4 regions of the Feifania hominis genome follow, and region 4 is predicted to be linked to each of the others. Evidence: riboswitches for the same ligand, from Rfam matches in the RefSeq annotation. Region 4 holds a riboswitch; each other region holds the start of a gene.
What was found. Region 4 has a riboswitch for cobalamin ahead of H8695_RS05685 (anaerobic ribonucleoside triphosphate reductase). Riboswitches for the same ligand answer to the same signal wherever they lie in the genome.

Region 1: linked by a shared signal. The riboswitch ahead of H8695_RS04095 (immunoglobulin-like domain-containing protein) and the one ahead of H8695_RS05685 (anaerobic ribonucleoside triphosphate reductase) in region 4 are both predicted to bind cobalamin.
Region 2: linked by a shared signal. The riboswitch ahead of H8695_RS06825 (S-layer homology domain-containing protein) and the one ahead of H8695_RS05685 (anaerobic ribonucleoside triphosphate reductase) in region 4 are both predicted to bind cobalamin.
Region 3: linked by a shared signal. The riboswitch ahead of H8695_RS03690 (S-layer homology domain-containing protein) and the one ahead of H8695_RS05685 (anaerobic ribonucleoside triphosphate reductase) in region 4 are both predicted to bind cobalamin.

What each region holds. Positions count from the first base shown of each region.
Region 1 covers NZ_JACRSP010000002.1:125,822-133,876, forward strand. The annotation lists gene H8695_RS04085 (MATE family efflux transporter) at 15-1,337, opposite strand; gene H8695_RS04090 (ferritin) at 1,540-2,049, opposite strand; gene H8695_RS04095 (immunoglobulin-like domain-containing protein) at 2,166-6,437, opposite strand; cobalamin riboswitch at 6,541-6,744, opposite strand; gene H8695_RS04100 (M56 family metallopeptidase) at 6,776-8,055, opposite strand, start outside.
Region 2 covers NZ_JACRSP010000002.1:703,388-711,442, forward strand. The annotation lists gene H8695_RS06825 (S-layer homology domain-containing protein) at 1-4,605, opposite strand, end outside; cobalamin riboswitch at 4,793-5,029, opposite strand; tRNA gene H8695_RS06830 (tRNA-Thr) at 5,290-5,365, opposite strand; tRNA gene H8695_RS06835 (tRNA-Asp) at 5,551-5,627, opposite strand; gene H8695_RS06840 (cell wall hydrolase) at 5,783-6,223, shown strand; gene H8695_RS06845 (hypothetical protein) at 6,242-6,601, shown strand; gene H8695_RS06850 (aspartate/glutamate racemase family protein) at 6,655-7,329, opposite strand; gene H8695_RS06855 (transketolase family protein) at 7,326-8,055, opposite strand, start outside.
Region 3 covers NZ_JACRSP010000002.1:36,080-44,134, reverse strand. The annotation lists tRNA gene H8695_RS03715 (tRNA-Val) at 23-99, opposite strand; gene H8695_RS03710 (ECF transporter S component) at 177-884, opposite strand; gene H8695_RS03705 (ABC transporter ATP-binding protein) at 866-2,458, opposite strand; gene H8695_RS03700 (energy-coupling factor transporter transmembrane component T) at 2,431-3,321, opposite strand; gene H8695_RS03695 (DUF4430 domain-containing protein) at 3,318-4,043, opposite strand; gene H8695_RS03690 (S-layer homology domain-containing protein) at 4,054-5,547, opposite strand; cobalamin riboswitch at 5,628-5,805, opposite strand; gene H8695_RS03685 (aldehyde dehydrogenase) at 5,944-7,326, shown strand; gene H8695_RS03680 (EFR1 family ferrodoxin) at 7,377-8,055, shown strand, end outside.
Region 4 covers NZ_JACRSP010000002.1:470,832-478,886, reverse strand. The annotation lists gene H8695_RS05705 (hypothetical protein) at 1-943, opposite strand, end outside; gene H8695_RS05700 (RNA polymerase sigma factor) at 936-1,478, opposite strand; gene H8695_RS05695 (NUDIX hydrolase) at 1,597-2,157, opposite strand; gene nrdG (anaerobic ribonucleoside-triphosphate reductase activating protein) at 2,172-2,681, opposite strand; gene H8695_RS05685 (anaerobic ribonucleoside triphosphate reductase) at 2,674-5,022, opposite strand; cobalamin riboswitch at 5,121-5,305, opposite strand; gene H8695_RS05680 (sugar phosphate isomerase/epimerase family protein) at 5,702-6,586, shown strand; gene spoIIID (sporulation transcriptional regulator SpoIIID) at 6,632-6,883, opposite strand; gene H8695_RS05670 (MFS transporter) at 7,131-8,055, shown strand, end outside.

The sequences.
Region 1 (8,055 bases), 350 kb from region 4:
GGTTCCCTGCTTTTTTACAGTTTTTCCAATCTCTTCTGCTGTCTGCAGATGAGAAGGACCACGGCAGCTGCTACCACTGCCTCTGTGACCGGCATGGCGAGCCACAGAGCATCGGGTCCGGCAAGCGCCGGCAGAAGAAGGATCAGCGCTCCGCTCAAGGCGAGGCCGCGGGCGATCGACAGGCAGAAAGAGATACTCGGCCTCATCAGAGACTGAAAGTAGTAGGTGGAGAAAATGTTCAGCGGCAGCAGAAGAAAGGACAGTCCATAGGCTCTCAAAATCGCCGGTGCGATCTGCCGGATCTGCGGTGTGGGCTCCATGAAGATGCGAATCAATCCGTTCGGAACGGCGGATACCAGCGCCGTCCACGCAAGGCCAAAAAACGCCACAGAGTACAGCGAGTAGCGCAGGGTCTCACTCACTCGCCGGCTCTGTCCCGCGCCGTAATTGACCGATAAAATGGGCTGTGCCGCCTGCCCCACGCTGTAGGCGCAGCACTGGACAATCGTACTGATGTTGACCAGCACACCGTAGACCGAGAGCGCGTCGGTGCCGAGATAGCGGATGATCTGGCGGTTGAAGAGCATGGTCAGAATCCCCATTGCGACATCGACAAAAAAGGTCGACAGGCCCGTCACAGCAATCTGGCCGAACTTGCCGACAGTCTTCGCCGGCCGGACAAGCCGAAGCGTGTTTTTCCGGGTGAAAAAATGCGTGATGAGTACGATGCAGGTAATCAGCGCACCGATGGCTGTGGCAAGGCCTGCGCCCATGATTCCCATGTCGAACACAAAGACGAACACATAGTCGCCGAAGATGTTGAAGATGCCGCCGGAGAGCACCGCCGCAGTCGCGAGTCCCGGGTTGTTGTCGTTTCGCAGAAAGGCCGCGAGCATCTGGTTGAACAAAAACAGCGGCACGGCAAACTTGATGGGCAGAAGATACTCTCTGGCAAGCGGCAGCAGTGTGCGCTCCGCGCCGAAGAGCGTGAGCATCTGTGTGTCAAACAGGGCAACGGCGACCCAGCTGACCGCGGCGAGCAGCGTCGTCAAAAGCAGCGATGCGGTAAAGTACTCCCGCTCCCGCCTCGTCTCACCCCGTCCGCGCGCGGCGCTGAAAAGCACACCCCCGCCAATGCCGGTGAGCAGGCCGAGACTGTAGATGATGTTCCAGACCGGCGCGACCACCGCGAGAGCCGCCGTGCCGGACGGTCCCTGATACTGGCCGACCATCGCCATATCCACGATGCTGTAGATCGAACCGATCAGCGCACTGCCAAACGCCGCGCCCAAATAGCGAAAATAGATGGTCTTGATTTTTCCCTGCAGCAAATCCACTGTACAACCTCCCATAACAACAAAAAAGCCGGATAAACCAACAGGCTTTTCAACCTGTCACCTTATCCAGCTCACCATTTCCAGCGAATGGCTCACCCTCCGCGTGAACGAATCCGATTATACAAAACAGTATCTTCAAAGTCAAGCCCCTGCGCAAAAAAAGCGCCGCGAAATCTGTTCGCGGCGCTTTTGGGTCCGTTTTTCAGAGGGTCAGAGACGGCGCGGAATAGACGCGTCCCATCAGCTCACCGTTGAGCATGTAAAGACCCTTGGGATCGCTGCCGAAGAGTTCCATCTTGGTGATGAGATCGGCCGCGTTTTTCTCCTCTTCTCCCTGCTCCTTGACAAACCAGTCGAGGAACTGCACCGTTCTGTAATCCTTTGCCGCCTGCGCCGCCGCATAGATCGTATCAATCAGCGAGGTCACATACTTCTCGTGCTCCAGCGAAGCGCGCAGCGGGTCCATCGGGGCCTGAAATACCTTGTCGGGCTTTGCAACAGCCTCGAGTGTGACGCTCTCGCTGTTGTTGTGCAGATACCGGTAAATCAGCATGGCGTGATCCTGTTCCTCTTTCGCCTGAATCTCATACCAGTTGGCAAAGCCGTCAAGGCCCTTGGCCGAATAGTAGTTTGCCATATCCAGATACAGATAGGCCGAGTAGAGCTCCTTGTTGATCTGCTCATTGAGCAGCGCGGATACTTTCTTGTCCATCGTTTTTTCTCCTTATTCTCTGATTGGATTAGTTTCTTCTAACCAAAAGTATATCACTTTAGTATAATTTGTCAAGAGAAAAAGGGAGCGCACTGAGATCGTGCGCTCCCCTTGTGTTACTTCTGCAGTTTGTGCCAGCGCATCAGAACGGTCGCAGCCTCGGCGCGGGTCATCTGAGCCGACGGGGCAAACGCGCCGCCGTCGCGGCCGACCATGAGGCCTCTGCTCTCGCAGTACGCGGCCGCCTCAAGAGCCCAGCTTGAAATCTGTGCCGCATCGGGATAGCTCGGCTGACCCTGTACCGGCGCCTGACCCAGCTTTTGCGCATAGCGGTAGAGCATCACGGCAAATTGCTCGCGCGTGATTGCCTCGTCGCCGGCAAAGAGTCCCGAGAGCCCCTCGACGACGCCCGCTTCACCCGCCCAGGCGGCAGCCTCTGCATACCAGCTCTGCGGCGGCACATCGCGAAATTCACTCGCCCCGCCCGGTGTCGGTTCGCCCGCGAGCCGGTAGAGCACCGTGACCAGCATGGCTCTGCTCATGCCGATGTCTGCGCCAAAGCTGCCGTCTTCCATGCCGCCAAAGAGCTTGTTCTCGGCGACATACACGGCGGCCTCATAGTACCAGTGCGCCTCGTTCACATCCGAAAACACCTGCGGCTCGTCCGGTGTGACCACGGTGCCGCCGGCAAACTTGCCCGCATCCGGATCCTTGGTCCAGTCGGTGGTGTAGTAGAAGAGAATCTCATCGCCGCTTTTGAGCCCCTGCTCCTGCAGTCCGACGCTCGGCAGCGTGCCGTTGACTTTGTAGAGCCAGCCGGAATTCTCACCGCGGTCAAACTGCGCGAGCGTCTCGCCGGCGGCGGTAGTGATCGAGGAGACATAGCCGCTCTGCGCCCCCGTCTGGGAAAAGCCTTTCTCCTCGAGAACCTTGACAAAGGCGTGATAGACTTTTGCATCGCTTTTGAGCGTCACAGCTGTGCGGGAAATCCAGGTGGAGCTGTCGCTCTTCAGCGTGAAATAGACCGTGATATCACTGTCCCCCGAGGGGTCCGGCGGCGTAGTGCTGCCGGTGCCGTTGGCGTAGGCCGGCGTCTTTTCGAGCGCTGTGCAGTCGTAGACGTCATAGGGGCCCTCTGATCTTTTGACTCCCATGGCAGCGCTCAGCGCGAGAAACGCCTGCTTGGTGGCATAGTCGTTGGAAAAGCCGTCGCCCGCGCTGTTCTTATGGGATACAAGCCCGTCGAGCAGACTTGTGTCCTGCTTGACAAAGCGCGGGTCACTGTCGGGGTCGATGCCGAGCTGTGCAAGCGCGATGATGACCATTGCGTCGGCGTTGGCATTGCCAAAGCTGCCGTCGTCGCCCTGTTTTTCCGACAGAGTCTCCACGAGCGCATCCACGGCCGTCTTCACCTGCGGGCGGTCATAAAAGGGCGTCAGACCCTGTAAAATCATCGCGGGGGTGTCCGCTCCCCAGCCCCAGTTGACGTTCTCAAGCTCTGCGAGCAGGTAATCGATGTGCGCGTCAACCATTGCGCTGGATGTTACTCCGCCCTGCCGCAGCGCGGTGAGCACATAGGGCGCGATGGTGGAGTAATAGCCCTGTTTGGCCTCATCGAGATCAATTTTCTCAAGCTGCGCGAGCGCATCAAGCTCGGTTCGGTTGACAGTCCACAGCGAGCTTGCGTCGCGCCCGAGCGCACTCATGGCATTGACCGCGTTTGCCAGGAGATTGGCGAGCTTTGCCTGTGAGGACTCACCCTCGGCCACCGCTTTGACGGTCTTGTTGATCAGCGTCTGCTGCGCGTCGGCTGAAAGCCCGCTCCTGCCCGACAACTCCGTCCAGGCGCGCATTCCCATGGCGTGCCACCACTCGCCGCTCGCCTCCCAGAACGCACTGTCTTTCTGCGCGTATGCCGCCGCGATGTTCGCCCACAGAATCGACGCCTCATCCTGCTCGGTCCCGGCGCCGAGTACGGTCACGACGATCTGCTTTGTCACACTCTGCACACCGGGACACGCGGCGAAGCGCGGGCTTGTGAGCGTCGCTGTCAGCGTGACTTCCGTGTCCTCGGCGGGCCGTGTCACCTTGAGAGTATCCGAGATGACCGCGGGGGCGCTGCTCGACCAGGCGATGTTTGCACCGACATGGTGGTAATTGGCGGCAGCGGCAAACTCCACCGTTTCACCTGCCACCGCCGACTTCATTGCCTGCAGATCGGCGGTTACCTCACCGCGCTGGGTGTTGTCCTTTCGAATGGTCTCAAAGGTCAGGCTGTCAGCGACTCTGCGCAAAATCCCGTTTTCAGCGGCCGCTTCGGCGGCGCCGAACGCAAGCACCTTTGTCGGGAAGCGCCGCTCGGCAGTGGCCCCGTTGTATTCCAGCGTGAGCACAATATCGCCGGTCTGATCAGCGGAGGTCCTTGTGATGTCCGCGCCCGAAGTGACCGTACCGATGCCCGGGTTCTCCGACGACCACCGGACGGTGATTGCCCTCATTTCCTCCCGGAAGCCAGGCAGATCATCGACATAGTTCCAGTTGTAGGGGATGTCGTTGATGCTGTAGGTCAGCGCCATGAGATCGGCCGGGTCTTTCGTTCCACGCACGGTGACGGCGTCAAGCGAGTAGAGCGCGACTGCCTCATCGACAAGCGCCTGTGCCGACTGCTGCTCCTGCTGCGTCACAGCGGGCACGCTCACCGTAAACTTCTTTTCTCCATAACCCGGCTCGGGAGTCGGGCCGGCAGGCGCCATCCCATACTGCCAGTATGCGCCCGGATTGATGCGCGCCGTCAGCGTGACTTCGGCAGCCGGCTCCCCGACGCCAGGGCGCGTGACCTTGGCTGCAAAGGCGTTGCTTACCGCATAGTCTCCGACCGCAATCACCGAGGGATTGCTCGACGTCCAAACAAGCTCCGTGTAGTAGCCCTCCGGGTCGGTTGCGGGCAGGGAGAGGTCTGTCTTGACGTTGTCGGCGTCGGCATTGTCCCCTTTGATGACGTCAAAGCTCAGCCATGCGGCCTCAAATGCCTCCTCCTTTGTTGCTTTTCTCGCATTGATTGTCACCTTGGGCGAATAGGTCTTCTCCACCCCGCCGAGGCTGAGGGTGAACGACACCTCTTTGTTTCTCACTCTGCTCTCGCCGTAGGTGATGGTCCCATCCGGCGCGACCTGTGTCTGCTCACCCGGAACACAGGTGTCGGCTACCGTGACGGACGGGTTGATCGCCTGAACCTTCGAGCGCACCAGTTCAATGAGATTGGTATCCTGTTTTGCCGAGTTGTCCTGCTTCCACTCACTTGGCGTCACCGAGGTGGGCAGCGCGGCGACAAGCTCCTCGAGTACGGTCTCGGACGATGGCATCGCCTTGACGGTCAGCGGGATTTCCGCGGTGTCGCTTGCCGTGCCGTAGGTGACGGTCGCCGTGAGCGTGACCGTTTGATCGCCCGTTTCATAGAGCGGCCGAATCACCGTTCCGTCCGCTTTCACCACCGCGGGATTTGACGACTCCCAGGTGACGGTCGTCTTGCCGCTGGCGCCGAGTTTCAAAAGTGCCAGAGCCTGCGTCACGGCAGTGGAATCGGTGTTGCTTCCCCGAATGGCATCGAAATTGAGCGCCGCTGTGTCGCTCGCGACAGCAGCCTCTTTTTGCTCGTCGCTCTCCGCTTCGGTCACAGTGACAACGCAGACCGCCGGAACCAGACTTGTCCCCGTCTTGGCCGCAGAGAGCGCGTAGGTTCCGGGCTCTTCAAACGACAGTACCGCAAGGCCCGAGGCATCGGTCTCGCCGATTTCATCATAGGGAATGTTGCAGGAGAGCTCGTCTCCCACCAGGATGGCGGCGCCGCCAAGCGGCGTCTCGGCGCGCTCTCCATTCATCATGCCGCCCATCCAGTCGGGGGTCACGATGACATTGGAGAACAGCGTCACACCGAGCGCCGCACCGGCCGGCACCGATACGGTCTGCCGGTCAAAGCGAGTGTAGAGGTCGCTCGAATAGTCCCGGTAGACCGTTCCCTCAATGTCGTCGCCGGCGCTGAGCGTCGCGGTGGGATCCATCACCATGACACCGTTTACAAAGTATCCGACATTGGATGTCGTCACGCCCCAGAACTTTGAGAAAAAGCCTCCGCTGCCCGCGTAGCCGTCCTCTGCGTCGCAGTGTAGCTCATGGGCCATACAAAGCGCGTCAAAGGCGGTGGAGCCCTCCGGCACCTCCACCGGCACGCGCACCATGCCGTCCACGCCGTTTTTGGAGAGCTGAAACTCCCCCTCAAGGCTCACGCTCACATAGACCGTGATGTCCCCCTGCGCCGCGAGTGCCTGTGCCGGCACCAGCCCGAGCGCGAACACCAGTGCCAGAATGAGCGTCAGCAATCTCTTTTTCATACCAATCCCCTCTCTTTTTCAGACAGAAAAAAGCCGTGACAGCAAATGCCGTCACGGCCGTTTTTTCCGTGGATAATCTGCCAGCGCCTCCGTAGATCCGCAGAGGGCTCGCCTTCTGCATGCAGGTCTTCTGACTCGTGTTCCGGCGGGTTGCCCCACATGGCCCGCTCCGCCTTCCCGGTTGTCCCAGTGGCTGATTCTCATCACGAAGCGAGCCGAAAACACTCACAGCGGCGGTACCGTCCGGGATTTTCACCCGGTTTCCTATTCTCCCCGAAAGAGGGGCACATGCAGTGTGTATTCGACTGCCCGCATTATAACATCGCGCGCGGTCAAAATCAAGGGGCATATCCAAGGTATTCGTGTGAGAGAAACACCGCGTTCTCCCCCTCGAGGTAAAACGTGAAGCGCTCGGTACGAATCACATTAAAATGCGCGGTGTCGCCGTCGGCTACCATCTGTAAAATTGCCTCGACGACGCTCAGCTCCTCGCTCTCGATGCGCTTGCCCATCCGGTCGATCACATACTGCATCCCCTCGCTGTAGTCCGAGAGCATGGAGCCGTCGAAATCCAGCGGCAGCGTGAAGTCCTGCGGGTCGCTGAACGCAAATTCGTCAAAGCCATAATAGTCGAGCGTCACGTCGTAGATCGTTCGCCCCTCAGCGTCGGTCGTCGTCGCAGAGGACACCAGCCCGTAGAAAGGCTCGTAGCCGTAGGACCAGCCGGTCGGCGTGTAGACGTTGCCGTCATAGTTCCACAGGCGCGTCATCGGCTCGTGCACAACCGTCTGCACTTCAAAGTGGGTCTTGATGACGTTCTCCACATAGTCTCTCGGCATTGGCTCCTCCTTGTAGCGGGCGCTGTCGAGAATGAAGGCGTACATCAAATACTCACTGCTTGAAGCGGGCGGATTGTCCGCTTCAAATTCGGGTACAAAGTCAAAGCGGTTTTGGGTCGTCAGCTGAAAGTAGAATTCCCCAAGGCGCAGCCGTGTGGCGCGGGTGAGCGCCTGTGTGAGTGCCGCCGTGTCGGGCGAGACACTTCGAAAGCTCTCGGCGTAGGCATGGCCCTGCTGTGTCACGGCGAGATAGGGCACGCCGTCCGCCGTCGTCTGGGTGACAAGACCGTCTTCCACCGTCCGTCCGAGCGCCTCGGCGGCAGCCGGGTCCTCCACGGTCAGGCGATAGTCGATGCGGTACAGCTCCAGCGGCTCGTCGTAGCCCTCGCTGAGTGTCGCCGCAAGCTCCACTCCCACAATGCTCGAGTCTGTAACCGTGACACCGCTCTCTGCCAGAGCCGCCATGTCAGGCTCAAGCAGATGCTCGGTCGCGAGAGCAGCGAGCGTCTGATCCACATTCGGGGTATCCGCCGGAACTCTGGGGTCGGCAAACAGCATCACACTCAACGCGAGCACCAAGACCAAAATGACAAGGAGAATCCAGGCGGTCGGTCTTCGCCAGGAGAGCACATTTTTCACCCGTCCCGACACGCTGCTCTCGCCAAAGGCAAGGGGGCTCAGCAGCCCGCCCGACACCGACAGGGACAACAGCGATGTGGAATAGCTCACCCGGATATCCCCTGCTGTGCGCCGCATGACGCTCTCGTCACAGGACATCT
Region 2 (8,055 bases), 230 kb from region 4:
CGCCACACTTCCCACCGCGGTCTGAACGCTGACGCCAACTTTGGCGTCGGCGAGCGCCTGTGCGGCGCCGTTCGCCAGCGTGACGCCGACACTGTCTGCTCCGTCGGCATCAGCTGGGATGATAACCACCTGGCCACCCGCAGCAGCTGCCGATTTGACCTCGGCTGCTGTCACCGATGCCGTGGCGTTGCCGTCAGCGTCTACCGAGGCTTTCGGTGTCAGAGTCGCACTGGGCGCTGTGACCGTTGTACCGCCCGCGCCCCAGTCATCGGTGCCGGATTCTCTGCTCCAGTCATCGGTGTAATAGAAGACAACCTGATCGCCGGTCTTGAGAATGCAGTCGTCAATGCCGACACTCGGCATCTTGCCGTTGACTTTGAACATCCAACCGCTGTTCGGCCCTCTGTCAAACTGAGCGAGAGTGACCGCCCCTTTGGTAATGGACTTGATGTATCCGTCGCTGAGGCCGTCGCAGGTCATATCGGCATCCGCAAAGGCCTTCTGCAATAGATGTGCGACGCTCGAGCCCTCAGGCATGGTGACGCTCGAGGCAAGCCAGCTGCTGCTCTCATCCGGCAGCACCGTGAATACGACCGTCACATTGGTGTCGCTCTCGGGGAGCTCGGTGGAAGCCTCCACCTTGCCAACACTATTGGCTCCAGCAGGGGTCAGAACGGGTTCGCCGCCCACCACATCGCTTGCGCAGTAGATGTTAAACGGCTGTACTGCCGCCCGTCTCACACCGTTTCGTTCTTCAAAGCTCTCAAGGGCAACCAGCGCCCGGAAGCCCTGCTCGGTTGCCAGCGCCTGGGCCTTTTCCCCCTGTTCGCCCGACACATAGCCGGCGGTAAAACCCGTGGCACTCTCATTGACATAGAGCATGAGCGCATCACTCAGGCTGCAGCCATTTTTGACAAACCGCGGGTCGCTGCCCGGATCAATGCCCAGCGCGACCAGCCCAGTCACCACCATCGCATCGGAGTTGACGTTGCCATAGGAGCCGTTAGCCCCCTGAGCCGCACTCAGTCCCGTGAGCGCCCGATCGACAAAGTCCGTCACGGATGACTTGACACCGTAGGGATCCTCCTGTGCCAGATAGAATCGCGCCAGAGCAGCAAGAGCCGTGCCGGTGGTGTCGACGTCATCGTATTTTTCATTGCCCCAGATGGAGTAGAACAGGCCGTTGTCTCCCTGTGCACCCGTCAGCAGCGAGACCATGCGCTGAATTTGGCTTTCACTCAGGTTCACATTGCCCTGCTCATCGGCGAGAAGCACCCAGGGCGCCGCATAGTAACTGCTGCCAAGGTCCATTGTACGCAGCTTCTCGGCGTTGTTGTAAACGGTACCGTCGAGCGCGGTCAGCTGCGTGCTGTCAACACCGATTGCCGCTAAAACGATCTCGGCCTTGGCGCGATCGGTGACAAGCGCGCTGCTGCTCTGTAGAGCGTTGATGGTCAGATCCAGATAGTTCTGCCGGGCAGCCTCAGAGGTTTTTGCCTCACCAAGGCCCAGCTTTTCATACGCCGCCATGTCGAAGACGACCCAGTCTCCCGATTTTCCGACATAGGAATTGGCAATGTTGTTTGCGATCGTCGCGCGCACAGAGGCGGACGGATAGATGACCACCGACACCGGTTTGCGGAAATGTCTGCCGTCTCTGCTCCAACGCAGGGTGGCCGTCTCCGTCACCGCTTCGTTTTGCATGTTGGCCTTAATCAGCGTAATGGCGCCGTCTGCACACTGGAGATATCCGCTCTGAATATCATCGGCACTCTGGCTGCAGATGAGCTCAACATCGGGGTCCGCGGTCTCACCGTCCTTGAGCAGCGTCAACTTGCCGGGAATCGAAGTTCCCGACGGCGCCGCGATCACATCGCTGTATTTGAGCGACTCGGTGAGAAGCTCCTCGGAGACTTCGGGCCAGGTGTGACCGAGTCTCTGTGCGAGTGTTCTGATCGACTCCAGATCGGCGACAGCCGTACCCGCGTGGGCATCTGCCGCCGCACCGGCGAGAGAATAGCTGCCCGCAATACGGCTCTGGGCAATGGTCCCCTTGCCGTAGAGCGCAAAACTCTTGCCGGTCGCGCCGGTGACTGTTCCCGTATTGTAGCAATCTGTGATGGACGGGTAGCAGTTGCCCGTCTGGCTGCCAGCCTCGCCGAGGAGCCCCGCGGCCCAGACGTCGGGCGCATAGATGGGGGCGAGGTTATAGCTGTTTTTCAGCTGAACACAGTTCTTGTTCGCGCCGACCAGTCCACCGACCTTGCGCTCGGCGTCAGCGCCCGTACAGACAATCAGGCCCGCATTGCAGCTGTTTTCAATCTGCAGACTGACACTGACCCACTGGTACTCCACATTGTCATCATAGCCGCCGACCAGACCGCCAATGCCCTCGCCGCCCCGCGCAAGCGAGGAGACCGTGGCCAGATTCGTGCAGTTGCGAATGACGACGTTGCCGCGGGCATAACCGGTGAGACCGCCCACTCTGCCGTAGGGCTCCGGGCAGTAGACTTCACCGTCAACAGTCAGATTCTCAACCGTTGCGTCGACAAGGCAACCGAAGAAGCCATAGTAACCAAAGGCTTCCTCGACGTTGAGACCGCTGACCGTATACCCTTTTCCGTCAAAGTGACCCATAAAGGGATTGACCGACTTGCTGCCAAGCGGCGTCCAGGAGACGTCTCCCAGATCAATGTCTCCGGCGAGTTCCACATACGCCTTGGAGTAGGCGGCATCGCCGTCGTTTACTTTCTGGGCCAGCAGCGCGAGCTCTCGTCCGTCATGGATGAGATATGGCGATTGCTCACTTCCCTCGCCCTCGAGCGACTGGGCGAGGGTACCATCCCAGGCGGTGTTTTTCTCCAGTGTGAGAGCGAGCTGTGTTGTGCCGGGGACAGTGAAGCTGCCCTCTTTTGGCAGATGGCCCGGAGCCGATACCGTGTAGGTGTATTCCCCGTCTGGCAGAGCAAAGCAGAGCGCATTGTCCGGCTTCGGCTGCATGACAAGTTCACCGTGCTTGACACTCACGCTTGCAGTCTCACCGCCTGCGTCTACGGCAAAAGTGACGTCGCTTGTCGTCTCACCGACGAGTGAGATCTCAATCCGATCGGCCTGAGAGACCTGAAAAGTCCCCGTTCCGCTCTCATAGCCAAATGCAGCCGCCGTGTAGTAGTAGTCGCCCGCCTCGAGCTCATAGGTCCATGCGCCGTTCTCCGAGGAACTGGCTGTGACGGTCTCACCGCCGGCGGAGGTTCCCCGCGAGAGGGTCACTTCCGCATGGACCGGTGTCACGGCCAGCACAACGGCGTAGGTCGGCACCTTTTCGGGCAGGACGATGGTCTTGCTGTTCTCCCGGATCTTGCCCACAACCAGCTTGCCGGTCGCGTCGCCTCTGTCCGCCGTGCCCGATGTGGCGCTGTAGGTGTAAACACCCGTCGAAATGCCCTCAATGGCAAACCGGCCCGAAGCAGGCACGCCATTCGCATCGGTTTCACCCTGCGCACTCAGTACGTGGTCCCCGCTCAGTGTGACAGCCTTGGCTCCCGGCGCTGTGACAGTCAGCGATCGGCCGCTCTCGGCCAGGTCAGCTGTCCACGCCGGAACGGGATAGCCGCCCGTGCTGTCGCTGACAAAGCCCTCCAGCACAAGTTCACCAAATTCGGCCGTGGTCTTCCCGACAGCCGTGCCGTTCAGTGTCGCCGCCCCACTGCTCTTGGGGAGCATTTCAAATGGGCTGTATGCGCTGCTGTCGGGGTTTTTCTCCTTATCATAGTAAAAAGTGTCTGAAACAGTAACGCTCGGCGTACCCGATGCGACATAGGCGATCCCGCCTTTTTTGCCGCCCGTCACCTTGGCGCCGAGAAAGCTGTTTTTGAGCGTAATGGTGCCTGAAACGCTGGTAATGCTTCCGATGAAGCCGCCGCCTCGGCCGCTCGAGCTGCCAGCTGCGACGTCACCCAGCACCGCGCTGTTCTCAAATGCCGCCGAGCTTGCATAGCCGATATACCCAATCATTCCTCCGAGCTGATCCGTTCCCGTTCCGGTGAGCGCAACGTCGGTGACACAGTTTTCAATCGTGACACTTGCGCCGTTGACATAGCCGATCAGGCCGCCGAGGTAAATGGTGCCCGTTGAATGTGTGCTCGTGATCGCGCCGCTGACCCGACAGTTTTCCACGCTGCTTTCATCGGCCTGTATCACACCAACCAGAGTACCCAGATGGTTGTAGTTCTGGTCGGCCGTTATTGTGATATTCTCGACGACAACATTGCGTACTGTGCCGTCGAGCTCTGCAATCAGGCCGGTATACACAGGATCCCACATGGTTCCCGCCGCGCCCGACAGACTCAGATTGGAAATGGTGTACCCATTGCCGTCAAACGTGCCCGTCAGCTTTGCAATGGGCTGCATCTGTCTGCCTGCCATATTGAGATCGCAGGCGAGTTCGACGTCGCCTGTGATCTCTGTACCGCCGAGAGCGATCAAATCCTCTTCGCTCTCGATGATATGAGTTGTTGTCTGCGCCTGTGCGGCCACTGCGGGCACCGGCAGCAGACTGAAAGCCAGCGCCAATACAAGCGCCAGAGACAAAATTCTCTTCTTCATGTTTTACCTCCTCATTCTTTGCACAATATCTCAAATAGCCAGTGGCTATGTTTTTTCAACCCCGCCGACAGGATTCAGCCGTTTTATTGGGAAACAATAAAACGGCCGCGGCGCCATTCCATAGAAGAATGATGCCGCGGCCGTTTTTCCGCGTTTTGTTTGCCTGTCCGCCATACAACACCGTAGCGGAACCCGCAGTTCTCTTGCAGGTCTCCTGACTTGCGCTTTCAGACATAGAGGTCAGCGGTCTGTCCCCGCCTTACCAGCCCGAGAGCCAGTGGCCGACTTTCGTCGTGGGGACAGCCTCAGCGCATACAGTGGCGGCGGCCGTTCAGGACTTCCGCCGGGCGGCGGTTACCTGATTCCCTTTTCATCCCGCACCGTACACATGCCGGTGCGGGCCACAAGAGAGCTTCTTTCCATTTTAAGGTTATCAACTGTCTCTACCATATCATTTCACGCCGGCTTTGTAAAGTGGACCAATGGAGATTTCAGCGGACCAATTCTCCCCCCGAGCCCATTTTGCGCCGAAGTAAAATCACGCTGTATCCGCTCCCCGTCTGCGGTACTCTGAAGATATGAAAATTAGCTGGTATCAAGGCTTTCCGCGTGCAGAAAGCGCACAAAAGCCCCGGCGAAGAAAAAACCCGAAAGCCACTTGTATCAAGGCTTTCGGGTTTTCTATGGAGCTGCTGACCAGATTCGAACTGGTGACCTCTTCCTTACCAAGGAAGTGCTCTGCCTACTGAGCTACAGCAGCATATGGCGACCGGGATGGGGATCCCGCCTGCTGCGCAGGCGATACGCTCGGCCTTGCGGCCTCCCGCTTTCGGCTGAAAACATGCCACCGGCATGTTTTCTTAACGCCGAAACCCTCTCGGGTTCTCGCCCAATGGGCGATTCTCTATTTCATGGCTCTGTTGAAAACAGAACCGGGCTTGTCTTTGGCGACCGAGATGGGGCTCGAACCCACGACCTCTAGCGTGACAGGCTAGCGTTCTAACCAGCTGAACTACTCGGCCACATGGACGAATAAAAAAGCCTCACAACGCATATTGGGCCGTTCGGCTTATTTATTATATCGGCTTTGCCCTTTGCTGTCAAGTTCTTATTTGATTTTATTCATAGTTTGCCCCCGCCGTCTCATATGATGAACTATTGGAAAGGAGTGATGCCAATGGCCTATTCGGATCGGGAACTGCTCGCGCGTCTCATCCAGTGCGAGGCCGGCGGCGAGGGTGACAACGGCATGCGTGCCGTGGCGAGCGTGGTCATGAACCGTGTGCATGCCCCGGGCGGCGAATATGCCCGCGTCGGGCAGCAGAGCATCCGCAACATCATCTACCAGCAGGATCAGTTCACCTGTCTGAAGACCTCTCTCGGCGGGCAGCCCTATATGCAGAACATCTACAACATGCGCCCGGAGCAGATTCACTACGACATTGCCGACTGGGCAATCGCGGGCAACCGCCTTTACAATCTGGGGCAGGCGCTGTGGTTTTTCAACCCCTACTCTGAGACCTGTCCCCCCTACTTCCCCACCACCGTCGGGACTTTTGTCGTCCGCATCGGAGACCACTGTTTTTACAACCCGACTGACGCCTATTATTCTACCTGAGAAAGGAATGAATCTGTCATGTACAATGTCAACTTCAAACCGGCCGAGGAGCTGTCGCCGCGCCCCACGGAGAGCGAGGCGGTCCTTGCGAATCCCCAGACCAACGAGGAGGTTGTGGGCGGCTCCATACAGGGGGTTCTCTCCGACAACATCGGCTACTATGTCGTCATTCAATTTCTCATCGGCACCAATACGCTTGTCGCGCGCGAGGGCGTTCTCTATGCCGTCGGCATCAACTATGTCACGCTCTATGACCCGCTCGCCGACAACTACACGGTCTGCGACATGTACTCCATCAAGTTTGTGACTTTCTACGACTCGCGCACAAGACCCGCCTCACTGAATAATGTACCCAATCTCAACACGTTTCCATCCTGAACATGGTTTTGGCGCCCGGCTGTCAGCCGGGCGCCTTTTTTGCTGAATTCACATCAGACAGCCGCCATCTCATTGAGCTTTTCTGCGACCGCGCCGTAGCCGGAGTAAAAGCTGCACAGCAGCGGCGTTGTCACATCTCCCAGCTCCGGCAACAGTGCGCGCATGGACACCTGGGCCATGACGATGGCGTCATAGCGCATCCCGTCCAGCTTGCGGATCTGTTCCATCAGCAGACGGTTGTGCTCCTCGGGTCTTCCAGCCTGCAGCGCATCCCAGGCGTCGTTTTGCAGATACGAGTCGCACCGCATCTGTTTTCCCTGCTCCCGCCCCACGCTCTCAATCAGCCGTGCGCTCGGGCCGAGAGTGGTTTCCAGCGTGGCAATGAGCGCGATTCTCTCACCCAGCTCAACCGCCTGTCTGGCCATGGGCAGATCGATCTTCATGACCGGAATGTGAACCGCCTGCGCATAGATGTCAGCCACTTCCCCCACTGTGGAGCAGGAGTTGACAATCAGGTCTGCCCCCGATATTTCGGCCGCTCTGGCATAGAGCGTCATCCGGTCTATGATCTCCTGCGTGGGGCCCCCATTTGCCCGCACATCGGCGAGAATGGTGCTGTCGGTGATGAATTCCACTCTCACTCCTGGAACGTTTTCTTTCAAAAATGCCACGGTGTCATCCCGCCTGGCAAAGCTGGTCTGTAAAATGCAGACATGCGGCTTTTTCATCTCGATCCTCTCTTTCTCAACAGCAGAGCCCTCGCCTTTTCTACAATAGACTCCACATCCATCCCGTGATCCCGGTAGATGAGCTCCGGGTCCCCCGATTCGCCAAAGCGGTCCTGCACACCCACAAGCTCCATCGGCACGGGACAGTTGCTCACCACAACCTCCGCCACCGCCGACCCCAGTCCGCCGAAGACGGTGTGGTCCTCAATGGTCATGATCGCCCCGGTCTCACGGGCGGCCCGGACAACCGCCTCATGGTCCAGAGGCTTGATGGTCATCATATCCAGCACGCGCACCCCCACACCCTGCCGTTTTAGAATCTCGGCCGCTTTCACCGCCTTGCCGAGCAGAATGCCGGAGACGATCATCGTCATATCACAGCCGTTTTCAACCACTGTGTTGGCCCTGCCCCACGCAAAGTGAAAGCTCTCGGGACAGTACCAGTCCGCCACCGGGTTCCGGTGTAGACGGACGTAGAGAGGCCCCCTGAAGTCCACCGCGGCATGGGCCAGCGCCCGGGCGGCCACGGCGTCCGCCGGCTGCACAATGGTCATGTTGGGAAAGGCACGCATGATCGCCACATCCTCAATGGCCGCATGGGTGGCCCCGTCGCCGCCCACCTGCAGACCCGCGTGGGTGCCGATAATCGTGACGTTGAGATTGGGGTAGCACACAAATGTGCGCACCTGCTCGCATGCCCTCATGGAGGCAAACACCGCAAAGGTT
Region 3 (8,055 bases), 430 kb from region 4:
GCGGCTTTGCGGGTGTTTTGAATGGTGGAGACGGAGGGGCTCGAACCCACGACCTCACGGATGTGAACCGTGCGCTCTGACCAGCTGAGCTACGTCTCCGTTTTTTTTCGGTGAATGTTATTATACATGATTTGAATGGCAAATGCAACAGTGAATTTCGGCAAATTGGCGCGGGGTCACTCCATCAGGCCGTACTTTTTTTTCACCCGGTCGAGCTTTGTGAGAATGGGCCCGGTCAGCACAAGCAGAAAGACGACACTCGCCGCCGCGTGAATGAGGTTGAAGCTCACCCCCGCCGCATAGGCGGCAAGCACGGTCTTTTTTGTCAGCGTGCCATAGATGGTCAAAACACTGACCAGATCCATGATTCCGCCATAGAGAAAAAAGGTGGCCACGCCTCCGTAGATCGTGAGGGCAAGCGGCTTTTTGGGGTATCCGGCGCGGCAGAGGAGCCCCGCGAGAAAACCGATCATACCAAAGCAGAACATCTGAAAGGGCGTCCACGGTCCCTGTCCGAAAAAGAAGTTTGACACAAAGCCCGAGAGGGCGCCCACCAGAAAGCCGCTTTCGGGGCCGAGGCCCACCCCGGCGAGAATGACAATGGCGGCGACCGGCTTGAAGTTCGGCACCATGAAAAAGGCGCCCCGCCCCGCCACGGCGAGAGCGGTGAGAACGGCGATGAGCATCAGCTCGCGCGCCTGGGGCCTGCGCCGCTCAAACACAAGCGCAAAGGGAACCATGGTGTAGAGCAGGAGCAGAACGCTGATCAGATAGTACTGCCGGTCGCCGAGCACTCGCACGCCGAACCAGAGCGTCAGAGGCATAGCGATAAAAATAAGAAGCGCGCAGAGGATCGTCCGTCTGCTCAGAGCTGTTTTTTGCACAGCGCACACACCTCCTCAACGGTAATGGCGTGGGGAAAGAGCCCGCGGCACATGCGGTTTGCCGCGGTCGTGTAAAAGTGGTTGCCGGGGAAGAACGAGGCGGGGGTGCCCGACGAGACAATCTGCCCATCGAAAAAGAGCGCGCAGAAGTCGGCATAGCGCGCGCAGAACTCCACATCGTGCGAGACGAGAAGAACCGTGACACCGCCCGCGCAGAGCCTGCGCAGCAGCGCGCCAAATTTCTCCTTAAAGGCGCCGTCCATCCCCTTGGTCGGCTCGTCGAGAAGCAGAAGCTGCGGCTCGGTGAGCAGAACTTTCGCAAGGGCCGCGCGCTGCTGCTCTCCGCCCGAGAGGTCGTAGGGGTGCGCGTCGAGCAGAGAGGAGAGCTCACACAGAGAAATCATCTCTTCGATGCGGGCCGGGTCCTCCGTCATCTCGGCGAGCTCCTCGTGCACGGTGCCTTTGGCAAAGAGCGTCTCGGGGCTCTGGGGGAGCATGCCCGTGCGAAGCGTGGTCTGCACATGGCCGCGAAGCGGGCGGCGAAGCCCCATGGCAAGGGCGAGAGCGGTCGATTTGCCCGCGCCGTTTGCGCCGACCATCGCGCAGCAGCGGCCCGCCGGCACACGTAGACTGAGCCCCTTGAGCACGTCTTCGCTGTGGCGCTCGTAGCGAAACCAGACTTCGTCAAAGGTGAGCGCGGCCGGCTGTGCCGCGGGCTCATCCGGCGCGGCCGTGTCGTCGGGGACCAGAGGGAGAGTCTGAAGAAAATCGCGCCCCTCGCGCACGGTCAGCGGCGCGGGACCGACGCCGTTGAGTAGACCGTAAAGCTGCATGGGCGCCGGCATGGAGCGAAACATCGGGTGACCGAGCGCGCGGAGCCTGGCCCCGATCTCCCGCGGGGAGCCGTCGGCGAGCACACGCCCGCCGTCGAGCACAACGGCGCGGTCCGACAGGGGAAGGGCCTCCTCGAGGCGGTGTTCGGTGAGCAGGACGGTGACGCCGAGCTCGCGGTTGAGACGGCGCACGGTCTGCAGAAAGTCGGCGGCGGCGATGGGGTCGAGCTGGCTTGTCGGTTCGTCGAGCAGCAGCACCGAGGGGCTCATGGCCATGACCGACGCGAGATTGAGAAGCTGCTTCTGCCCGCCCGAGAGGGTGGAGACGTCGCGGTGGAACCAGTCGGCAATGCCGAAATAGCTCGCCATTTCCGCGACGCGCAGACGGATGGTCTGCTGCGGAAGACCGAGGCTTTCCAGGCCGAAAGCGAGCTCGTGCCAGACCTTGTCCGTGACAATCTGACTGTCCGGATTCTGCATGACATAGCCGATCTCGGCGGCCTCGCGCCGCGCCCCAAGGGCCGTGAGCGCAAGCCCCTCAAAGAGAACCTCACCCGAGCGCTGCCCGTGTGGGGTCAGCACACTCTTGAGCTGGCGCAGCAGCGTCGACTTTCCGCAGCCGGACACCCCGCAGAGCGTGACAAACTCACCCGCTTCGATGGAGAGGGTGACACCATCGAGCGCGGGCCGCGGCGAGGCGGGATAGGTAAAGCTCAGATTTTGGAAAGCGATCTGTTCCATTGAAGCTCCTCAAGGACGGCGGCAGCCGGGGGAATGAGACAGAGCAGGGCAAAGCCGATCATGCCCAGCAGAGAGAAAACCCCGGAGCCGCCAATTTGAATGGCGGGAAAATAGCGGGCTGAAAGCAGGCCTGTGGACATGCAGGCAGCGGTGGCGGCGGTGAGAACGGCGATGCCCGCGAGCAGCGCCGCGTCGCGCCGGGTGAAACGCCACAGGCCGAAAGAGGTGCGCCCGGGCAGCCCGTAGCCGCGCGCGCGCATGCTGTCGGCGGTCTCAATGGAGTGCTCGAGCGCCCAGGTTGTCATGATCGAGACAATGGACAGCCCGCTTCGGATTCGTTCCATCAGCCGGCCTTTTCCGGCGTCGCGGCCGATGCAGCGCCGGGCGGCCGCGATCTCGCCGATCTGTCGGCGGTACCGGGGAACAAAGCGCAGCACCATGGAGAAGACGAGCGACAGCGCCGGAATCACCCGGCCGAACAGGTGGATGAATTTCTCAGATGTCATCACGATATTGTAGCAGTGAAACCACATAAGGATGCACACGAGCATGCCGCCCGCCGCCGCGCCGTACCACAGAGATTCGAGCGTCAGCGGATTGCCGCCGGCAAAGTAGCCGAGCACGGTGACCCCCCGGTGATTGAACAGGGGATTGACGGCGACGCAGAGCACAAACATCGGCAGCAGCACACGAAGCGCAAAGCGCAGGGCCTCTCTCCCCTGGAGCAGCACCCCGTAGAGCAGCGCCGCGCCGAGGGACACAGCGAGCAGAACTGGGTGGACGGTGAACATGCTCAGCGCGATGACCGCGATAAAATAGCAGAAGTTCACCGCCGGGTGAAACGAGCCGAAGCCGTCTCTCAAGACAGAGCCCCCCCCTCGCCGGCGCCGACGTCGCGCCCGAGGTCGCAGGTGTAGACCCACTCGACCGTCTCGCCGCCCGTCAGCGCAAAAGAGGAGCAGCCGACACTCGGAAAGACGCCGTCTACGCGGTACATCCAGCCCGAGCGCTCGCCGCAGTCGAACTCATAGAGGTTGCCGATGCCCTCGATGTAAGCTGTCTGATAGAGGGGAGAATCGGTGAATTCCAGATGAATTTTCTCCTGGCGGGTCACGCGCTTGAGCACGCTGAAGACGGTGTCACCCTGCTCGAGGGGGATCTCGGAGGCATGCAGGAGGATGCCGTCTTGCGGCAGCAGCTCGCGCACGGCATCGTCGAGCGCATCGCTCTCAACGGCGCGCTCACAGCGAATCGATACGGTACAGACGGCGGACTTGTTGGTCTCGCCCGGCTCGCTTGTTTTTTCGGGCTCGTCCGGCTTCTGCTCCGGCGGCGCCGGAGCGGGTTCCGGTTCAGAGGGCTCCTCCGGGGAGAGCGGCGCATCCTCGCCGGGGTCCTCCACGGGTGCGGCTGTGGGGGAAGATGGCGGCTCGTGCGTCTGCGGCGTCAGGTCGTCCGGATTAGAGTCAGACGGAGAAGCGGTCTCCTGCGGGGGGACGGCCGGCGAGCAGCCCGCGAGCAGCGCCAGAATAACAAGCGCGGCGAGCAGCACGGCAAATTTTCTTTTTGTTACGAGTGTTTTCAAGTTTTCGCTCCTATCGTTCACCGAGCAGGGAGTTCAGACGGCTCAAAATGGTGATAACTTCGGCGCGGGTGATCAGGCCCTTTGGCGCCAGATCGTCCCCGCGGCCGCCGACAAGCCCGTTTTCCACGCAGAATGCGGCCGCCTCTGCGGCCCATTCGGAAAGCGCGCCGCGATCGGGAAATTTTGCAAGAGCCGCGCGGTCGGCTGCCGTTTCGAGCCCGCACGCCTCAGCGGCGCGGGCGACAATGGTCATCATCTCCTCACGGCTGATGGGACTCATGCCGTCAAAGAGGCCGGCCTCCCGGCCCTTGACCACTCCGCGCGAGGCGGCAGCCGCGACGCCGGGACAGAACCACCGGTCAGGCGCCAGGTCGGAGAGCACGGGCGTTGACAGCGGCTCGAGGAGCCGCCAGCCGAGACTCTCTGACAGAGCGCCGACACACTCACCGCGCAGCGCCGTGCGGTCGGGCTCAAACAGGGTACCCTCGCGCACGATGCCGTAGCCGCCGGTCGCGGCAACCTGGCCGGCGCACCAGTGGCCGTCGATGTCGGTGAAGACGGGAACTGACGGCTGCACGGCGTCGGTCAGATCATAGAGCCGGTTTTTCCCGCTTCTCAGCCGCTCGACAGCGCTGAGTGCACAGAGCGCCTGTTCGGTTGCCATGCGGTTGGACGGGCCGCCTGCGAGATGGGCAAAGCCGCCGTCGCTGTTCTGAAAGGCGAGCAGCGCATCGAGCACTCCCGCAAAACGCCCGTCGAGTTCCGGATCAATGCCGAGCGAGGCGAGCGCAATGACAACCTGCGCGGCGCTCTCACAGTTGGCCTCGCCATAGGATTCGTAGCCGCCGCCGGGGAGCTTCAAAGAGGCGAGAACCGTGACGCCGCGGTCGACAGCCTGCCGCACACGCTCCAGATGGCAATAGGGGGCAAGGGCGCTCAGAGCCATGGCGGTGACGTCCGCATCCGGCTCGCCGCCGAGAGAGAACCCGCCGCCCGGCAGCTCGCGCGTGAGGATCAAATCGATGAGATACTCCCGCGCGGCGGGATGGGTGGCATCGGTATCGGGAATCGGGTAGTCGGCGCTGTCAAAGGCGACCAGTGCAAAGATAGTGCCGTTGATGCCCTGCTTTGACACCTTGTCGGCGTCGGTGAGACAGTCGAGTAGCGAGTAGCCGCCGACGTCGTCCACCCCGGCGCCGAGCGCGGTGAGGGCGATGACACGGCGGGAGTACTCGGTGTATTTTGTGCGGGTGAGGACCCCCTGTTTGTCGCGCAGCTCCTGCGATACTCTCGCGACATAGCTCTCGCGCAGCTCGTCGGGGAGCTGGCCCGCGCGGGCGAGGGCAAAGATGGCCCACTCGGATTCGTCGTAGATTCCGGAGTCAAAGGTGCGAAGCAACCACCCGGCAGCGCGGCCTGCTTCGTCGGTGACAGCCAGGGCCGCAAGCCCCGCCGTCAGAATCAGACACAGGGCAAGCACCGCTGCCAGAAGTCTCTTACGCATAACCATTACCTGCTTTCCAAAAAAATAGAAGCTCAAAAAGAGCTCCCGTTGTGCGGTGCTGCTCCTCTCATCCCAAGAACGCGCGCGGCTGCGGCATGGCAGTTCTCCTGGCTTATGGCTCATCCGCCGGAACGCCTTCTCGGGCCGAAACCCAATGGCATCTGTTCCCTTGTCGCCAAATACAGTAATGGATGTTGCGCGGGATTCGCACCCGACTTCTCTCTTGGGGGTCGCCCCACCATGCCGAATCAATTGTGATATATCATAGAAACGCAGGGAACGTTTGCCCCGAATGGTTTCCATCGAATACTTTTTCATTATAATCTCTTTTGCTCGGCGATTCAACGCTCTTTTTTGTGTTAAGATATACAGTAGAACAAAAGCGGAGGTTCCGGTATGCAGGAAGAGTCAATCACAGAATTACTCAAACGGCAGCGCGATTTTTATCGCGCGGGGAAAACGGTGGCTCTCGACTTTCGCCGCGCGGCGCTCGAGGCGCTTGACGCAGCGCTTGTGCGCTGGGAGAGCGATCTCTATGAGGCGCTTTGGCGCGACCTCGGCAAGAGCAAAACGGAGAGCTATGCAACGGAGCTCGGCTTTGTGCGCGCCGAAATCCGCCACACGCTGCGCCATCTGCGCCGGTGGGCGGCGCCGCGGCGGGTGCGCACGCCGATGATGCTCTTTCCCGCGCGCGGGCGTATTTTACAGGAACCCTATGGGGTGGCGCTCATCATCGGGCCGTTCAACTACCCGGTTCAGCTTTTGCTCGAGCCGCTCGTCGGGGCGATTGCAGCGGGCAACTGCGCGGTGCTCAAAGCGTCCGAACTCACCCCTCATGTCGCCCAGGTGCTCGCCGAGCTCGTCTCACAGACCTTTGACAGCGGCCATGTCGCGCTTGTCACCGGCGGACCTGAGACGGCGCAGGCGCTTCTGCGCTGCCGGTTTGACACCATTTTCTTCACCGGCAGCACCCGGGTGGGCAGACTGGTATATGAGGCGGCGGCACAGCATCTGACGCCGGTGACGCTCGAACTCGGCGGCAAGAGCCCCGTCATCGTGTCGGCGCGGGCAAATCTCGCCGTTGCCGCCGAGCGGATTGTCTGGGGAAAGCTGCTGAACGCGGGTCAGACCTGCGTTGCGCCCGACTATGTTTTGGCTGAGCGGCCGATTGTGGGTGAGCTCACTGAGAAGATCTGCAAGACGATCACAGACTTTTACGGGCCTGACCCGCGCCGGAGCCCGGACTACGGCAGAATCGTCACACAGTCCCATACCGAGCGCCTGCGCGGACTTCTTGAGGAGGACCGCGACCGGATTGTCTTCGGCGGCGAGACGGATGTTGAGAGCCGCTATGTGGCGCCGACCGTGGTCATGGCGCAGCCGTCGAGCGCCTGCATGCGCGAGGAGCTCTTCGGGCCGATTTTGCCGGTGCTGGAGGTGGGAGATCTTGACGAGGCCATCCGCTTTGTCAAAGAGAGGGAAAAGCCGCTTGCGGCCTATGTTTTTACCGAGGACCGCTCTGAGGCGAAGCGCGTGACGCGGGTGATTTCCTTTGGCGGGGGCTGTGTCAACGACACCATCACCCATCTGATCAACCCCAATCTCCCCTTTGGGGGCGTCGGCCTGTCGGGCCTTGGCGCCTACCACGGAAAGGCGAGTTTTGACACCTTTTCCCACGCAAAGTCCATTGTCACAAAGACGACGCGTTTTTCCGTCCGGGTGCAGTATCCGCCGTACAGTGAGAAAAAACTGGGGCTGCTGAAAAAAGTGATGAAATGACAGGCCGCGCCGCCGTGCGGCGGGCCGGTTCATAGAGTGGAGGAGAAAGAATGGTATTGTATTTTTCCGCAACGGGCAACAGCGAGTTTGCGGCAGAGCGCATCGGCCGGACGACAGGCGACGAGGTGCAGAATCTCTTTGAAAAGATCAAAACCGGCGATTTTTCCCGGATGCATTCGGACCGCTCGTGGGTGGTTGTCGTGCCGACGTATGCCTGGAGAATCCCGCGCATTGTGCAAAACTGGCTGGAGAACACGACGCTCTCGGGGAACAGACGGGTGTATTTTGTGATGACCTGCGGCGAAAATGTCGGCAACGCAGGCAAATACCTGAAAAAGCTCTGTGAGAAAAAGAAGATGGACTACTGCGGATGCTTTGCAGTCAAAATGCCCGAAAACTACATTGCGATGTTCACCACGCCGAATGAAGACGAGGCGGCGCGCATCGTGGAGCGGGCCGAGGGCGAAATAGACCGCGCGGCCCGTCTCATTGAAACAGGCGAGAACTTTCCGCAGAGCGCCGTTTCCCTCGGCGGCAGAGTGAGCAGCAGTTTTGTCAATAAGATGTTTTATCCGCTGATTGTCCACGCAAAAAAATTCTGCGCTACCGACGCGTGCATATCCTGCGGCCGGTGCGTTGAAGTCTGTCCGCTCTCCAATGTCCGCCTCAAAGAGGGAAGACCGGTGTGGGGCGACCGCTGCACACACTGCATGGCGTGCATCAACCGCT
Region 4 (8,055 bases):
CGTCCCCGCGGCGCTCGGTAACGCTGCGCCCGTCGTTGAAAGCGTGGTCGCGCGAGTATGTGACAACCTCGAGCGCCCCCTCGCAGTCGGAAATGTCCTGTACTGTCAAATCCTGCAAAATCGCCTCGGGGAAACCGAGCGACACAAGGTGAGACTGAATCCGCTCCACCTGGGCGTGCTCGGTGGACGAAACGGGCGCCCACTGCATCGGGTAGCGGCTGCCGAACAGATAGCCGCAGCCGATTCCAACGGCGAGACACACCAGAATCGCCGCCGTCAGAACCCGGTCCGGCACACGGACCGCGGCAGGCTCGACCGCATAGCCCGCCTCGTCGAGCTCGCGGGAGAGGCGAAAGAGATTGCGAATGATAAAACAGTAAGCCACGATCAGAAGAATGCCGATCAGAAATCCCGAGTATTGCAGCAGGGCAAGCACACAGATGAACAGATACCAGATCATGAGCGCAGCGGCAGCGCCCGCATGAGCGGGGAGGCCCGCTTTCCGCCGGACGGCTCTGAGTCCCTGCCACAGGCAGTAAAACTGCGCGAAGAGAAGCGCTATGTTTGTCGTTGTCAGAATGCCCGACAGAGGCCCGTTGGCGAAAATGCCGTGAAAGATGGTCGCATTCAGGGCCAGCATGGGCCCATTGAGCGCCATGCGCAGAATGGTGAGAACAAAGCAGCTTTTAAACCAGACATTTTCCCGGCGCAGACGGCGAAAGCCGAGCAGCATCAAAATCAGCCCCGCGGTGGGGAGAATGTAGTTGAGCCACCAAAAGTTCAGCGTGACGGCATTGAGAGCCAGACCGATGAGAACATCGTCCATGGCCTGGCGCCAGGGTGTCACGCCCCTGACAATGTCGTCGGGGGGCGGCTCTGACAGGCCATTGTGCACAGCGAGATCAAAGTCGCGATCGTCCATCTCGTACCCGTTTTCACGCATGGCCGTCACCTCCCATCGCATGCCGCAGCCGCTTTTTCAGCCGATAGAGCCGGCCCTCAACGGCCCGCGGCGTCATGCCGAGCTCGCGGGCAATCTGCTCGGTCGACTGCATGTAGTAGTATTTTCGGTAGAACAGAACTCGCTCGGCGGCGCTGAGCTGGCCGAGCGCACGATGCAGCGCGTCGCGCTGTTCCCGCCTCAGAATTTCCTGCTCGGGAGTCGGCTCCGGCGAGGGGAGTTGCACGCTGAGTTCCTGCGTAGCGTCCGTGCGCCGCAGCTGCCGGGCACGATCGAGCGCCGCATTGCGCGCGAGAGCCGTCAGCCAGGCATTCCAGCTTCCGAGCTCCTCCTGGTAGGAGGCAATTTTGTCCCAGACCCGCAGAAGCGCCTCGGACAGACACTCCTCGCGGTCCTGCGGGTCGCGGAGAATGGGGGCAATGACATATCGCATCAGCGGGCCGTAGTGGATCAGCAGAGCCTGCGCCCCACGCTCGTCACGCCTGCGAATCAGTGAGATGATCTCCTCCTGTGACATGCTGCCCCTCCTCTCCTGTACGGATTCACAATAATAGTACGCAAAAAAGAGAAAAAACCCACGCAAAAAGAGAAACGGCATGACTGAAATCATGCCGTATTTTTCATGGTCCTATGTGTCAGAGCTCACGGATGCGCCGGATGATTTTGTCGTAGACCGGCAGCATCTCGGGCTCTGAGCAGTACTGCGGGAGCTGCGCAAGAGGGAGCCAGCGCACGCCGAGCGTCTCCTCCACATTCTGTCTGAGGGGGGCTGCCTCGTCTGCCAGCAGCGCGTAGGCCGCGTTGTAGTGCAGGTGGGCGGCAACCGGCTGACCGCGCTTCTCATGGGCGGGCACCGGGAGAATGTCGAGGGACACGGGCTCCTCTGAAAGCGCCGTGACAAGGGCAAGGCCGGTCTCCTCGCGCGCCTCGCGCAGCGCCGTTTGCAGCAGGTCGGTCTCCCCGTCGGCGTGTCCGCCGGTCCAGGACCAGGAGCGGTAGATGCGGTGGTAGATCATCAGGGTGTGAGTGCGCGTGGCGTTTACCAGAAATCCGGCCGAAGTGAAGTGGGCAGCCGTGTTTTCGCGGGTGAAAGCGCGCTCGCCATCCTCCTGCCAGAGGCGCAGCATCCTGTGAAGCGTGTCGTCTTCCTCCCGGTCGTGGGGCCGGTAGCGAAGCAGGCTGTCGGAAAAGTGCATGATGGTCTCTCCTCTCAGAGCGGGGCTTCCACGGCGGCGCCGGACGTAAGAGAGCGCGGCACGTCAAGAATCCGCTGATTTTTAGAACCCCGGAAAGGCAGCGAGAGCGTCCGTTCGGCAAGCACGAAGCGTCCGTCGACGAGCAAGTCGAGCTGGCCGAGAAGCGCGAGAGTCTCCTCGCCGCGCGCGAGAAGCTCCTCAAAGGTATAGCCGCTGTAGGCCATCACATGCAATCCGTGCCCACGGGCCAGCCGGGCGAGCGCCGTGAGGGGAGCAGGCTGCGAAAAAGGTTCGCCGCCCGAGAGCGTGATTCCGTCGAGAAGCGGGTTTTTGACAATCCGCTGCCAGATTTCACCGACGCTCATCAGACTGCCCGCATCCGGGTCGTGGGTCTGGGGATTGTGGCAGCCGGGGCAGTGGTGCGGGCAGCCCTGGGTGAAGAGGGTAAAACGCATGCCGGGGCCGTCGACGATGGAGTCGTTGACGGTCCCGGCAACCCGGATGAGCTGCTCGAGATCAGACATTGTGCTTGACCCGGTCGCGCTCCTCGGCACGCTTGGCGTTGTTGAAGCGGCTGAGCGTACCGACCAGATAGCCCGTGATGCGGCGGATGCGCTCAAAGGGGATGTCGCCCTCGCTGCGCCCGCACTGCGGGCAGGTGTCGCCGATGATGCCGTTGTAGCCGCAGACCGGGTCGCGGTCGACCGGATGATTGATCGAGCCGTAGCCGATGCCGCAGTCGTGCATGTAGCGAACCACCTTTTCAAAGGCCGCGAGATTCTGCGACGGGTCGCCGTCGAGTTCGATGTAGGAGATGTGGCCGCCGTTTGTCAGCGCATGGTAGGGCGCCTCCAGGCGAATCTTGTCAAAGGCGGAGATCGGGTAGTAGACCGGGATGTGGAAGCTGTTGGTGTAGTACTCGCGGTCAGTCACACCCTCGATGACGCCGTATTTGGCGCGGTCGAGGCGCACGAAGCGCCCCGAGAGACCCTCGGCGGGCGTCGCGATGAGCGAGTAGTTCATCCCCGTGCGGGCCGAGAGATCGTCGAGCCATTCGCGCATGTGGCCGATGATCTCAAGACCGAGGTTCTGCGAGGTCTCGCTCTCGCCGTGGTGTGCGCCGACCAGGGCCTTGAGACACTCGGCGAGGCCGATGAAGCCGACGGTCAGTGTGCCGTGCTTGAGAATCTCGCGAATCTCATCCTCCCAGTCGAGCTTGTCGCTGTCGATCCAGACGCCCTGCCCCATGAGAAACGGGAAGTTTTTGACTTTTTTCTTCGCCTGAATCTCAAAGCGCTCATTGAGCTGGTCGACGACAAGGGCCATCTTGCGGTCGAGTTCCTCAAAGAAAAACGAGATGTCACCGCGCGAGCGGATGGCGATACGCGGCAGATTGATCGAGGTGAACGACAGGTTGCCGCGCCCGTTTGAAATCTCGCGGTCCGGGTCGTAGACATTGCCCATGACGCGTGTGCGGCAGCCCATGTAGGCGATCTCGGTCTCGGGGTGGCCGGGCTTGTAATACTGAAGATTGAACGGCGCGTCGACAAAGGAGAAGTTCGGGAACAGCCGCTTCGCGCTCACCCGGCAGGCGAGCTGGAACAGGTCGTAGTTCGGGTCGCCGGGGTTGTAGTTGACTCCCTCTTTGACGCGGAAGATCTGTATGGGGAAGATCGGCGTCTCGCCGTGGCCGAGGCCGGCCTCGGTTGCGAGAAGAAGATTTCTCATCACCATGCGCGCCTCGGGCGAGGTGTCCATGCCGTAGTTGATCGAGGAAAACGGCGTCTGCGCGCCGGCACGCGAGTGCATGGTATTGAGATTGTGAACAAAGGCCTCCATGGCCTGGTAGGTCGTCTTGTCGGTCTCGGCGCGGGCCTTTTCCCGAACGAACCGGCACAGCCGCTCGGCCTCCTTCTTCTCGAGGCCGAAGTGCTCGCAGAGGGAGGGAGCCAGCTTTTTCTCGAATTTCTCATAGCCCTCGAGTGTCGGACCGAGCCCGTCCTTCTCGCGGATGGCATCGAGAATTTCAACCACTTTCTCCCGCAGACCACTCTCGTCAAGGTCAAATTCCAGAGCGTCCGCCAGATGATTGCGGTAGAGCTTGCGGTAGGTCTTGGCAACGCCCGGCGCCATGCCGTAGTCGAAATTGACGATGGACTGGCCACCGTGCTGATCATTCTGGTTCGACTGGATGGCGATGCAGCACAGCGCCGAATAGCTGGTGATGTCGTTTGGCTCGCGCAGCACGCCGTGGCCGGTCGAAAAGCCGTCTTTGAACAGACTCAGCAGATCAATCTGGCAGCAGGTGGTGGTCAGCGTGTAGAAGTCCATATCGTGGATGTGGATGTCGCCGTCGCGGTGGGCCTGCGCATGCTCGGGCTTGAGTACAAACATCTCGTAGAAGAGCTTGGAGCCCTCGGAGCCGTATTTGAGCATGGTTCCCATTGCGGTGTCGCCGTCGATGTTGGCGTTTTCACGCTTGATATCGGACTCGGCCGCGTCGCGAAACGTGATGTCCTGGTAGGTCTTCATCAGGCGGTTGTCCATCTCGCGCACACGGCTGCGCTCCGCGCGGTAGAGGATGTAGGCCTTGGCGGTGCGCACAAAGCCGTTTTGGATGAGAACCTTTTCCACCGTGTCCTGAATCTGCTCGATGGAGGGGGTGATAAGGCCGTCCTCGAGCAGACTCGCGACAACTTCGCCCGCAAGCGCGGCACACTCGGCCTCGCTCTTGGGGGACTTTGTAGCGGCAAAGGCCTTGGATATGGCCCCCGCAATTTTGGAGGGGTCAAACGGGACGACTCGGCCATCCCGCTTGGTGATGGTGTTGATGGTAACTGTGGTAGAGGTTGCCGTAGTGCTCATGGTTTTCTTCCTTCCTTTCTGCGCTGCGTCAAAAAAAGCGCGCCAAACGGCACGCGTCACAGGGTAATTGACTGTTGTCCGTTCTCGCCATACACCGTGGCGACGGGAGTCTGTCAGCAGGTCTTCTGACTTTGGTCCGTCATCATTCCCCGGCGCCTTCCCGCGAAAGCAGTGGCGTCTACCGGGAAACTCGGGGTCCACACAGCGGCGGGACCGTGCAGGATTCTCACCTGACTTCCCTTTTGAGCCGCCCGGAGGCGGCACTGACATACACAATATGTAGTTTTGTCTTGACAGATAAGACACATATATTGTATATAGTGAGAGAGTGAATGTCAATGCACCGGAGTGAAAAAGTTGACAGAAAAAAGAGGACTTTTTTTGAGCATATTTCCGATTTCGTGATATAATAGCCGCAGAGCGGCTATTATATGGAATTTAGGCCGTTTTTCTTGCCCCTTACGGGGCAAGTCCCTGCGGGACGGCTGAACAATGGCCGTATCATACCATAACTGCTTCGCGGTCATGCTATGATAGCCGCAGAGCAGCTATTATATGGAATTCAGGCCGTGCTCTTACCCCTTACGGGGCAAGTCCCTGCGGGATGGCTGAACGCATGGCCAGATCGCTCTGTTTGACTACCTATTAAATTATGTGAACTGCCGGGGGAGGAACTGACATGCTTAAAATTTCCGCTTTTCCCAAGTGCTGGAGCCACGACATTACCGACGGCCGAATGGAACTGTTCGACTGGTTTGAGAAAGCCCGCGTCCTCGACTGCGAGGGGCTTGAAATGTACAGCGGCTTTATCAAATCCTTTGACGAGGGGACTCTCGCGCAGATTCGCTCCAGGGCTCAGAGCTATGGCATGGAGCTGCCGATGATGTGCTTTTCCCCGGATTTTACCAATCCCGATCCGGCCGCGCGCCGTGAGCAGATTGACCGCCAGAAGCGCATGATTTACGCCACGGCCGCCCTCGGCGGACGCTACTGCCGCACGCTCTCGGGCCAGAGACGCCCGAATGTGAGTGTATATGACGGCACACAGATGGTGGTCGAGTGCATCAGTGAGTGCTTCGATACGGCACGCGCCTGCGGGGTTACTCTGGTCATGGAAAATCACTACAAGGACGGCTACTGGGAGTACTCGGAGTTTGCCCAGCGTATGGAGGTCTATCTGCCGATCGTCAGGCAGCTTGCCTGCGACTGTTTCGGGGTTCAGTACGACCCGTCAAACACCGTGGTTGCAGGGGAGGACCCCCTTGCGCTGCTCGACGAGGTGCTGCCCTATGTGCGCACCATGCATGCGAGCGACCGCTATCTTGCGCCCGGCTTCACGGCGGAGGATCTCAAGGGGGCAGACGGGGTGAAAGGTTACGCCAAAATTCTCATGCACGGTGTCACAGGGCGGGGAATGAACGACTACAATGAAATTTTCAAACGGCTCAAATCGGTTGATTTTAACGGCTGGATCTCCATAGAGGACGGGATGAACGGCCTTGAGGAGATGCGCCAGTCGGTGGACTTTTTAAAGGCCATGCGTCGGGAGTACTTCGGAGCATAGAAAAAAGAGGGCGGCACAGATGCCGCCCTCTTTTTTTTTCGAACACTATTTCTGTGAGAGATACTTTTCTTTTGTCGCCTGCCCGCCGCGGATGTGGCGCTCGGCTTTATTTTGTTCCAAAACGGCTTTGACCTCGGTGTAAAGCTCGTGGTTGAGCTGCGAGAGCCGCTCGGTGACGTCCTTATGTACGGTGCTCTTGGAGACCCCGAAGTGTTTTGCAGACTGCCGAACCGTCGCATTGTTCTCGATAATATAGTGAGCAAGCGTGACGGCCCGCTCTTCCGGTAACCCTTTCAAACTATAACACCCTCTTACATATATGGTCTTGTGTCATATATATGCGGCTCATGAGGCCAATATGTGAAGAGAAATATTTAAAGTACAAGACAACAGAGCACTGAAAAACAAATGTAAAAATTTAATTAATATTCACAAAATGCGAATAAATTTTAACAAAATATTGACTTGACAAAAACAAAGAGTTATACTTGCAAACAATGATGAATTAAAAGTTTATGTTTAAGAAGCATAAGGGGTAGAAACATTGTCGAAGTCAAAGATTCACTACGCCTGGGTCATTCTGATTGCCGGAATTTTGATTGCCGGCGCCGGCCAGGGCGTCATTCTCAATACATTCAACGCATTTGTAAAACCCGTCACCCTTGATCTGGGCTTCTCGCGGGCAGAATTTACGCTCTGCTCAAGCATCAGTCTGATCGTGGGGGTGCTGACTCTGCCCTATCTCGGCAAACTCTTTCAGACCAGCCGGCTGAAACTCGTGGTGTGTGCCTGCGCGATTGTCGCGTCGCTTGTACCGCTCGGCTATGCCCTGTGCGGCAGTCTGTGGCAGTTCTATGCGCTCTCGGCGGTGCTGGGTCTCGCAGTCAATGGTGTGGGCCTGACTATGATTGGAAGCGTCATCACCAACTGGTTCAACCGCAAGCGCGGGCTTGTCACCGGCATTGCCTTTGCGGGGTCGGGTCTCTTTGGCGCCGTGATGCTGCCCATTGTAACCTCTCTCATTGAAGCAAGCGGCTGGCGCTTTGGCTTTACGGTCATTGCCGCGACTGCCGCTGTACTCTTTGTACCCTCGGCCTTTTTCATGCTGCGCGCGACGCCGCAGGAAATGGGCCTTGCCCCCTACGGAGACAGCGCCGGGCAGACCGGCGAGCCCGCCGCCCAGAATGGGATGACAAGGGCGCAGGCGCTTCGCACCCCCGCTCTGTGGACCTGTATGGTGGGGCTGTTTCTGCACACCGGCGTCTGCATCGCCATCAACGCCAACTGTGTGGCCTACCTCTCGGACCTCGGCCACAGCGCGCAGGTCACAGGGCTTGTCGCCTCGGTGGTGCTCATTTTTTTGACCATTGGGAAAATCGGGTTCGGCGAGGTGTTCGACCGACTGGGAGATCTCAAGGGAGCTCTGCTGATGACTGTGATGGTCACGGCGGCCCCGCTGCTGTTCCTGC